Regions from separate parts of the Bacillus arachidis genome, predicted to be linked through region 2. Evidence: predicted binding sites of a transcription regulator. Region 2 holds the regulator's gene; the other holds the start of a gene.
The links. The regulator Rex, encoded in region 2, represses fermentation and respiration genes when NADH is low (regulators of the CRP and FNR family bind a similar motif). The targets are predictions, from matches to a motif close to TTGTGAAATATTTCACAA.
Positions count from the first base shown of each region.

Region 1: scfA (six-cysteine ranthipeptide SCIFF) is a predicted target of Rex. The motif match lies at 2,493-2,510, and genes of this name have one in related genera.

Region 1 is NZ_CP127376.1:1,272,612-1,277,946, reverse strand. Features, by position in the region: gene QRY57_RS07935 (hypothetical protein) at 228-587, shown strand; gene scfB (thioether cross-link-forming SCIFF peptide maturase) at 730-2,136, opposite strand; gene scfA (six-cysteine ranthipeptide SCIFF) at 2,264-2,413, opposite strand; gene trpA (tryptophan synthase subunit alpha) at 2,725-3,486, opposite strand; gene trpB (tryptophan synthase subunit beta) at 3,490-4,683, opposite strand; gene QRY57_RS07910 (phosphoribosylanthranilate isomerase) at 4,686-5,294, opposite strand; gene trpC (indole-3-glycerol phosphate synthase TrpC) at 5,291-5,335, opposite strand, start outside.
Region 2 is NZ_CP127376.1:256,372-261,706, reverse strand. Features, by position in the region: gene groL (chaperonin GroEL) at 1-1,085, opposite strand, end outside; gene groES (co-chaperone GroES) at 1,123-1,407, opposite strand; gene QRY57_RS03145 (CPBP family intramembrane glutamic endopeptidase) at 1,821-2,564, shown strand; gene QRY57_RS03140 (YdiK family protein) at 2,567-2,761, shown strand; gene QRY57_RS03135 (redox-sensing transcriptional repressor Rex) at 2,787-3,416, opposite strand; gene QRY57_RS03130 (ABC-F family ATP-binding cassette domain-containing protein) at 3,601-5,335, shown strand, end outside.

The sequences.
Region 1 (5,335 bases), 1.0 Mb from region 2:
TTTCTTATAAAATACAATTGTAACTATTATATAACAGTTGGCAGAATATTCAATTCATTTGTAACAGTTCTTCAAATTCCTTTATGCGATGCAGTAGTAGACACATAATACTCCTATGTTACCTTGGCGTATATACAATCTAAGTCAAGAAATACCCTCGTTGTTATTATCTAAATGGTATAATTTAGATAACAGTGTTCCATTTCACAAAAATGAGGAGGGGGCATATGGGAAGAGAAATACAGTTTGATAACGATAGTATGACGCTAAAATTAAATGGAGTAACAGGGTTCTTTGCCCTAAAATTGAAATTGAAAATCCCTTATAATACGATTCAAAATGTATATGTTGACTATTTTGATGCTCCACAATGGATGCTCCGAATGCCTGGAACTTCCATTTCAGCACTTAACATTTTTGAAGGTAGTTTTAAATATGCTGATGAATGGCATTTTCTCTCTTATGAAAACAGAGTACCTCTTGTAATGATCGAACTAGATGGTCATGAAAAATACAAATATGTCTTTTTTGAAATTGATAATCCTACTAACCTAGCTGCTGAGATTAGAAAACGGATAAGAGATTGATTAGAATTGTAATTATGTAAGGGAATGTAGATTTGAACTAAAGTCGCGATGTTTAAAAAAGTGAAGAAGCTTTCCACCTTTAGAGAGGCTGAGCATAAATCAAATTTTCGACTTATCTCTCAGCCTTATCATATCTTTATGCTTATTGAGCCACGGCTTGTTTGTTTCTTTCCATAGCTCTCATGGATTCGTCTACTTTAACCATCATGGAACATTCTACTCTCTTACGGAAGATGTCACAGCTGAAATCGTAGATTCCATTGATGGAGCCGGTCGCGTGCAGTGCGTTGGCAGGGCAACCGCCACTGCAGTAAAGTTTTGCCCAGCAGTCCTGACATTCTGGCTTCGAGTAGCAATTGCTCTCTTTAAATTGACATTGCATCTCTTGTTTTGTAATCCCATCCCAGATGTTTCCCATGCTGTATTCGTTATCCCCAATGAACTGGTGGCAAGGGAAAAGCTCACCCCATGGCGTAACAGCGAGATATTCAGTTCCTGAGCCGCAGCCTGAAATTCTCTTTTGGATGCAAGGGCCTTCTGAAAGGTCAAGCATGTAATGATAGAAAGTGAATCCATTACCTTCTTCCTCACGCTTTATCATTTCCTTAGCAAGAATTTCGTACTGGTTATAAATATCTGGAAGGTCCTCTTCGGTGAGTGCATATGGTTCCCCAGGATTACAGATAACCGGTTCCATCGAGAGCTTGTCGAAACCAAGATCTGCGATATGAAAAATGTCATTGGTGAAGTCAACGTTGTTGTGAGTATAGGTTCCACGCACATAGTATTCTTTATCTCCACGTTTTTTAACGAATTCCTGGAATTTCGGAACGATATAATCGTAACTTCCCTTTCCAGTTACTGTTTTACGAAGGTGATCATGGACTTCTTTTCTTCCATCAAGACTCAATACGACGTTGTACATTTCTTTATTCAAAAAATCAGTGACTTCATCGTTTAGCAACATACCATTTGTAGTAAAGGTGAAGCGAATCGTTTTTTTGTACTCTTTTTCTTTACTTCTTGCGTAAGCGACAATCTGTTTTACAACTTTCCAGGCCATAAGCGGCTCTCCGCCAAAGAAGTCGATGTCGAGGTTTCTGTGGTGACCGGAGTTTTCCAATAGGTAATCGATAGCTCTTTTACCAACCTCATAACTCATAATCGCTCTACTTCCATTGTATTTCCCTTGGCTGGCGAAGCAATATTCGCATGATAAGTTACATGTATGTGCAACATTGAGACAAAGAGCCTTTACATAAGTTTGGCGATTTGTTAAATCAATTGAGAGGCTCTTATATTCATCCTCAGTAAAGAGTTGCCCATCATTTTTTAGCTCTTCGATATCTGCAATGGTTTCCCGAATGTCCTTCTCAGAGATATCGGAATCATGTACGTATTTTTCTAACATCATTGTTATGATTTCTTCTGCAGCAGTAGTCTCATACAGCGCGATGATTTCATAAGCGAGGTCGTCAACAACATGTACTGATCCACTGTAAGTATCGAGTACAATGTTGTACCCGTTTAGTTTATATTGATGAATCATGATTAATAATCAAACTCCTTTTATCTATAAAGTAACACTTCCGTTAATGGAGCCTTTACTTCTTGTTCATACGGGATAAAAATGACCGCCCATCCGGAAAGCAGTTGGGCGGTATCTTTCTTCTTTTCTATCTGTTCATTGTGTTTTCACATTTTTGATTTGCAACTCCGCAAGACGTCTTGCAAGCTGATTGACAAGATGTTTGGCACGCACCACATCCGCCATGTTTTACTGTATCTGTCAGTTTACGAGTACTTAGTGTTACGATTCTTTTCATAACGTATCACTCCTTTTAAAGAATATTTTTAAGAAACACTTTTAATGTTTGTGAATGTTTTCACATTCAAAATTATAATTTGTGAATAAATTCACATTAATCCCAGAAATAATTTTAACAACACCTTTGGTTTACGTCAATCATTCGTGTTACGGAAATTCCACTAGATTGTGCGTATATTTTGATAAAGATTGTCTGCTTCTAATGAAAGTCCCTCATTATTCAACTGTTTGATTCATGTGTTTTCATACATAACAAACACCTTTATTTTCTAATAAAATAGAGGCCCCTTAACAGGTAGCCTCTTCTTATTATTTCACTGTAGCGATTAACTCACAAATTTCATTCTGCTTTCCTGTTTCTAATAACTCAATTACCTTACTCCCAACAACAACTCCATCACATACAGTAATCATTTCCTCTATGTGCTCAGCCTTCGATATGCCAAATCCAGCAACTACTGGAAGATGTACATGCGCTTTTACTTTTTCTAGGTAACTATGAATTTCTTGCTTAAAGTCACGTCTAACCCCAGTGACCCCCGCTACCGTTACCGCATAAACAAACCCTTGCGATTCCCTCGTAATCTTTTCAATCCGTTCAACTGGACTCGTTACTGTAACAAGTGGAATTAAAGCAATATTCGCATCACGAAGAAGTGGTGCAATAATATCTTGTTCTTCATATGGCAGGTCTGGAACGATAATTCCATCTACCCCAGCTTCAAGACAACTTCCGATAAACCGTTCTTTTCCAAATGCTAAAATCGGGTTTAGATAGGTCATAAGTACAAATGGAATATTTACTTCTTGCCTTACTTCCGCTAATGCCTGAAAGATTCCACCGAGCGTTGTGCCATTATCTAATGCTCGTTTTCCTGCTCTTTGAATTGTTGGTCCATCTGCAACTGGATCAGAAAAAGGGATACCAATTTCAACAATACTCGCTCCTGCTTCATCTAAGAAGCGAATTTGTTCCTTTAATGTTTCTAAGCCACCATCTCCCCCCATTACATATGGGATGAATGCTTTTTTTCCATTTTGAAACGCTGCCGTAATTCTTTCTACTCCCATCATTTACACCTCTTCCATATAACGTTTTATACTTTCAACATCTTTATCACCACGGCCCGATAAACAAATGACAAGTCCTTCACCTTGCTTCATCGTAGGCGCCAGTTTAAGTGCGTACGCTACAGCATGTGAGCTTTCTAACGCAGGAATAATTCCTTCTTTTTTCGTTAGTAACTGGAATGCAGCCAGCGCTTCTTCATCTGTAATTGAGTTGTAAGAGACACGGCCAATATCTTTTAGCAGACTATGTTCTGGCCCAACTCCTGGATAATCTAGCCCTGCTGAAATAGAATGTGCTTCCTGAATTTGTCCTTCTTCATTTTGTAGGAGATACATCATTGAACCATGAAGGACGCCAACGCTTCCTTTCGTTAGTGTTGCTGCATGCTTTTCTGTATGAACGCCTTTCCCTGCTGCTTCTACGCCGTAAAGAGCAACTTCTTCATCGTGTACAAATGGATAGAACATCCCCATCGCATTACTTCCCCCGCCAATGCAAGCCACAACTGCTTCTGGTAATTTCCCTTCAAGCGCTGCATATTGCTTCTTCGTTTCTTTCCCAATTACACTTTGAAAATCACGTACAATTTGCGGGAACGGATGCGGTCCAAGAACAGATCCCATTACGTAGTGCGTATCGTGCACGTGTGCAACCCAGTAGCGAAGCGCTTCGTTTACTGCATCTTTTAGCGTTCCACTACCCGCTGCAACACTTTCAACTTTTGCTCCTAATAGTTCCATTCTGAAGACGTTTAACTTTTGGCGTTTTACATCTTCTTCTCCCATGAAAATGACGCACTCTAAACCGAGTAATGCGCATACCGTCGCCGTTGCAACTCCGTGTTGTCCAGCTCCTGTCTCAGCTACAACCTTTTTCTTACCCATTCGTACTGCAAGAAGCGCTTGCCCAATTGTATTGTTAATTTTGTGAGCTCCTGTATGATTTAAATCTTCACGCTTTAAATAAATTTTCGCCCCGCCGCAATACTTTGTCAGGTTCTCTGCAAAATAAAGCGGTGTTTCCCTTCCAACGTACGTTTGTAAATAATGCTCCAATTCTTTCTGAAAGGCTTCATCTTGCATCGCTTCTTTATACGCTTCTTCTAATTCTAAAACGGACTGCATGAGCGTTTCTGGAACGTAACGTCCTCCATATATACCGTAATGACCTTTTTCATCTGGATATGCATATTTCATTCCTAACACTCCTTCGCTTTTCTAATAAATTGTTTTATTTTCTCACGATCTTTCCTGCCATCTGTTTCTACTCCGCTGCTGACATCTACCATATACGGCTTAACAATTTCAATCGCTTCTTTAATGTTTTCAATGTGTAATCCACCAGCTAGAATGCACTTTTTGCGAATTTCATCTGGCATATCATCTAGTAACTGCCAAGAAAATGTTTTGCCATTTCCACCATGAAACTTTTCTTTCGGACTATCAAATAAGAGAAAATCAGCTTCATAGTCTGGTGATTGCTCTATATCTTCACTCGAACGTACACCAACTGCTTTTATAGACGGAATATTCAATCTTCTAACATGATGATTCCCTTCATCCCCATGTAGTTGTACATGCGTTAAGCCACAATCATTTGCGATTTCCTGGATGACTTCTACCGATTCATTTACAAACACACCCACTTTCATTACATCAACTGGAAGCTCATCAATAATCTGTTTTGCTCTTTCAGGTATAATTTCCCTTTTGCTTTTCGCAAATACAAATCCAATAGCATCTGCGCCGTATTCACAAGCTACTTTTGCTGTTTCTACATCGGTAATGCCGCAAATCTTCACTTTCATGTTATCACCTTCAGCGATTGGAAAAAGTCTCCGACGGAAGG
Region 2 (5,335 bases):
TTTTCACGATCGAATTCAGAAGTAGTTTCTTCTAATTGTGCACGGATTTGACCGATGCGAGCTTCGATTTGTTCAGTGTTACCTATACCTTCAACTACAGTTGTATTTTCTTTCGTTACAACCACTTTGCCAGCGCGTCCTAAAGATGCAACTGTAGCAGATTTTAAGTCGCGTCCTAACTCTTCAGTGATTACTTCACCACCAGTTAAAATCGCAATATCTTCTAGCATTGCTTTACGACGGTCACCAAATCCAGGAGCTTTAACAGCTACTACATTGAATGTACCACGTAGTTTGTTCACTACTAATGTAGCTAATGCTTCGCCTTCTACATCTTCAGCAATGATAAGAAGTGGTTTACCTTGTTGTACCACTTGCTCTAATACTGGTAAGATTTCTTGAATGTTAGAAATCTTTTTGTCAGTGATTAAGATGTATGGGTTATCAAGTACTGCTTCCATTTTGTCAGAATCAGTAATCATGTAAGGAGATGCATATCCACGATCAAATTGCATACCTTCTACTACATCTAATTCTGTTGTGAATCCTTTAGATTCTTCTAATGTAATAACGCCGTCGTTACCAACGCGTTCCATTGCTTCAGCAATTAATTTACCTACTTCTTCGTCAGCAGCAGAAATAGCAGCTACTTGCGCGATAGAAGATTTACCTTCGATTGGTTTAGAAATCATTTTTAATTCTTCTACTGCTGCAACAACAGCTTTTTCGATACCTTTACGAAGACCCATTGGGTTTGCACCAGCTGTTACGTTTTTTAAACCTTCACGAATCATAGCTTGTGCTAATACAGTTGCAGTTGTTGTTCCGTCACCAGCTACATCGTTTGTTTTGCTAGCAACTTCTGCTACTAATTTTGCACCCATGTTTTCGAATGCATCTTCTAATTCGATTTCTTTTGCGATTGTTACACCATCATTTGTAATAAGTGGTGAACCAAACTTTTTCTCAAGTACTACGTTACGACCTTTTGGTCCAAGCGTTACTTTTACTGCGTTTGCAAGAGTGTCGACACCGCGAAGCATCGAACGACGTGCTTCTTCACTAAATTTAATATCTTTTGCCATAATATTTGACCCCCTTGGATTTTTAAAATGTATATAATTAACCGATAACTGCTAAAATGTCACTTTCACGTAAAATCAAGTAGTCTGTACCTTCATATTTCACTTCAGTACCTGCATATTTCGAGAAGATGATAAGATCACCTGCTGCTACCTCTAAAGCAACACGCTCACCATTTTCAAGCACTCGACCAGTACCTACTGCAATAACTTTACCCTCTTGTGGTTTTTCTTTTGCAGTGTCTGGTAATACAATACCACTTGCTGTTTTTTCTTCTGCTTGAACAAGCTCAATTACAACGCGATCACCTAATGGCTTTAGCATGAACAATTACCTCCTCATTTGTCTATGTAAATTTTCTTTATTAGCACTCAAGTTCCCCGAGTGCTAACACACTTATAATAATAAATAATCTAATTTTCTTTTGCAAGTAAAAAAATCATAATTTTTTCGCAAATTGTGATATAAACTTTTTCTATGCAACAATAACAGAAATAATTCTAAAAAAGCCTTTTGTATATGAATCAGCTTTTCCACTTACCGTATGTTACAATATGAAAGATGCCATAAGTTATTTTCTCTATAGGTACAGCTTTTTCCTGTCTCCTATTTCACTTTCGATGAAAGATTTACAAAAAAATAATAATAGAGACCGTTATTATGTATCCATGGCTGGATACTTACATGTTATCCTGCCTTATCTCATAAACTAGAGTTAGAAAGGATGGTTAACCAATTTGAAAAAACAATATTGGTGGATTATAGTTACATATATTCTGATGCAATTATCAGGTATCATCGGATTACCGCTTCTTGCAAAAACCGGATTTTATAATAATAGCGGTTTAACACGAGATGAAAAAATACAAATCATGACTGGTCATTGGGCAATTATTAGCTTTTTCATTGCGCTATGTGTTGTCCTTTGGCTATTACGAACAGATATTCGCGAAAGCCGTTTCGACACAACACGTTCCAGTGTTCCTGCCACAATTGGTTGGATTTTTATTGGTTTCTTTTTAGCTTTCTTTTCTCAAACAATTGCAGGCACAATCGAAATGCGTTTATTAGGCATTAAACCTGGTTCTGAAAACACAGCTCGCTTAATGGAAATTGCAAGAACTACTCCTTGGTTCCTTATTGTTATATCGATAATGGGGCCCATTTTAGAGGAAATTGTCTTTAGAAAAATTTTATTTGGTACATTGTATAAGAGATTCAACTTCTTTATCGCTGCTATTATTAGCTCACTTGTATTCGCAGCAATTCACTTTGATTTTACACATCTATTGGTATACACTGCTATGGGGCTTGTATTCGCCTTTTTATATGTAAAAACAAAACGCATTATCGTTCCTATTATGGCACATGTTGCAATGAATACGATGGTTGCATTAGCTCAAGTTATGATAAGTAACGAACAAATACAGGAAATGATTAAAGAAGCAGAAAAAATGCAAGGATTTATCGGAGGATTTTAAATATGAGAAATTCACCATTGTTCATGGCAGCACTGTATTTCCTTCTTGGGTGCGTCTTTACACGTTTCGCAATTACGAACGTTACAGATACAATCTGGAACTTTGGGACACTGCTGTTTGCTGCTATGGCAACAATTGACTTTAATTTGGCGCTTCGACTTATCTTAGTCAAATTTACAAAGAAAAAGCCACAATAAAACGCAGAGGGAATCCCTCTGCGTTTTATTGTGGATAATTTTTCAAAAAATAAACTAGTGTTTGTAATTCTACAGCTAAATCAATATGATGAATTCTTATATTTTCTGAAACATTTAATCGTGCTGGTGTAAAATTTAAAATTCCGTGTATATTTGTTTCGGCCAATCGATCTGCTACAGCTTGTGCAACGGTAGCGGGTACTGTTAATATTGCCACTTGTATATCACTTGTTAGATGCTCTTCTAATTCATCTAAATGATATACAGGAATTCCTCCGATTTCTTTTCCAACTTTCTCTTCATTGACATCAAAAGCCATTTCAATCTTTGTATTATTATTTTTCGTGAAATTGTAATGTAAGAAAGCGGTCCCTAAATTACCTACTCCAATAAGTGCTACACGTGTTATATCATCTTGATCGAGCGTTTCACGGAAAAATGATAGTAAATAATTCACATTATATCCGTATCCCTTTTTTCCTAACGCTCCAAAATATGAAAAGTCTCTTCGAATCGTTGCTGAGTCTACTTTGACAGCTTCACTCAATTCCGCTGATGAAACACGTTGCTTACCAGAAAGAGATAAGTTTTGGATAAATCGATAGTATAGAGGCAATCGTTTGGCAGTGGCCTGTGGAATCTTTTGCTGATCCATGTAACCTCTCCTCTCTTCCTATCTTTGTTCATATGATTGAAACAAATACAGAAGTTTAGCACTTATGACTTTCCTTGTATAATAGAGAGAAGACTTCTCTCTTTATTTTAAACTATACACTATTTTTAGTATGATTGAGAAATATAAACATGGCAAAGTTAAGAAATTATTTGAGGTGAAAACATTGATTTTATTACAAGTGAATGGGCTTTCAAAATTATACGGTGCTGAAACAATTCTTGCAAACATTAAATTGGAGGTTCAAACAAGAGATCGTATTGCACTCGTTGGTCGAAATGGTGCTGGAAAATCTACATTGTTAAAAATAATCGCTGGAGAGTTATCTCATGATGGCGGTGAAATGATAAAACCAAAAGATGTTTCAATTGGTTATTTGGCTCAAAATACCGGTCTTGAAACTTCCTTAACAATTTGGGATGAAATGCTCACTGTCTTTACACATCTACAGCAAATGGAGACAAAACTTCGAAGGTTAGAACAGGAAATGGGTAAAGAAGAGAACTTTTCAAATGCTACTTCGTACGAAAGATTACTCGCTGATTATGATCAATTGCAGTTAGACTACAAAGATCAGGGCGGTTATCAATATGAAGCTGATATTCGCTCCATTTTGAGTGGACTCGGTTTTCCAGTTGAAACACATCAAACAACGATTTCTACGTTAAGTGGTGGCCAAAAAACAAGACTTGCTCTTGGGAAACTACTATTAACCAAACCAGATTTACTCATCTTGGACGAACCGACAAACCATTTAGATATCGATACATTAACATGGCTTGAACAATATTTACAAGGCTACCCTGGAGCTATTTTAATCGTTTCTCATGATCGCTACTTTTTAGACAAGCTTGTCACACAAGTATATGAAATTTCTAATAAGGAAAGCAGACGATATGTTGGTAACTACAGTAAATATTTAGACTTAAAAGCCGCACTATATGAACAGGAAATGAAGCGTTACGAAAAACAACAAGAGGAAATTGCTAAGCTAGAAGACTTTGTCCAAAAAAACATTGCTCGTGCATCTACAACAAAACGTGCACAAAGTCGTCAGAAACAATTAGATCGAATGGAATTACTAACCAGGCCATTAAGTGACTCTAAGTCTGCATCCTTCCACTTTGATATCGAAAAGCAAAGCGGAAACGACGTATTACAAGTAAAAGATGTTTCAATTGGATATGACGAAGAACCGATTATTGGGCATGTAAATATGCGTTTGACCCGAGGGGATAGTGTCGCACTAGTCGGTCCAAACGGTATCGGAAAATCTACATTATTAAAATCGATTGTGAATAAATTGAAGGCGTTAAGCGGTGAAATTTCTTTCGGTTCAAATGTATCTATTGGATATTATGATCAAGAACAGGCAAACTTAACATCATCTAAGCGTGTTTTAAACGAACTATGGGACGATTATCCGTTAGAACCAGAAAAAGAAATTCGCACTATACTCGGTAACTTTTTATTCACAGGGGACGATGTATTAAAACCTGTATCTTCCTTAAGTGGTGGCCAAAAAGCTCGATTAGCTCTAGCAAAATTGATGATGCAAAAATCTAATTTACTGATTCTCGATGAGCCAACAAATCATCTTGATTTAAATAGTAAAGAGATTTTAGAAAATGCCTTGATTGATTATCCAGGAACTCTTTTATTCGTTTCTCATGATCGTTATTTTATTAACCGTGTCACAACTACAGTTGTTGAGTTATCAACAGATGGTGCACAAGAATATTTAGGTGACTATGACTACTATATTGAAAAGAAAAATGAAATGATTGAGCGTGCGGAATTCGAACAACAAGAAGAGGATACACCAATCCAAAAGAATATTGCTCAAGAAAAATTAAATTATCTTGAAGAAAAAGAACGTAAGAAGTTGGAGCGCCAACGTA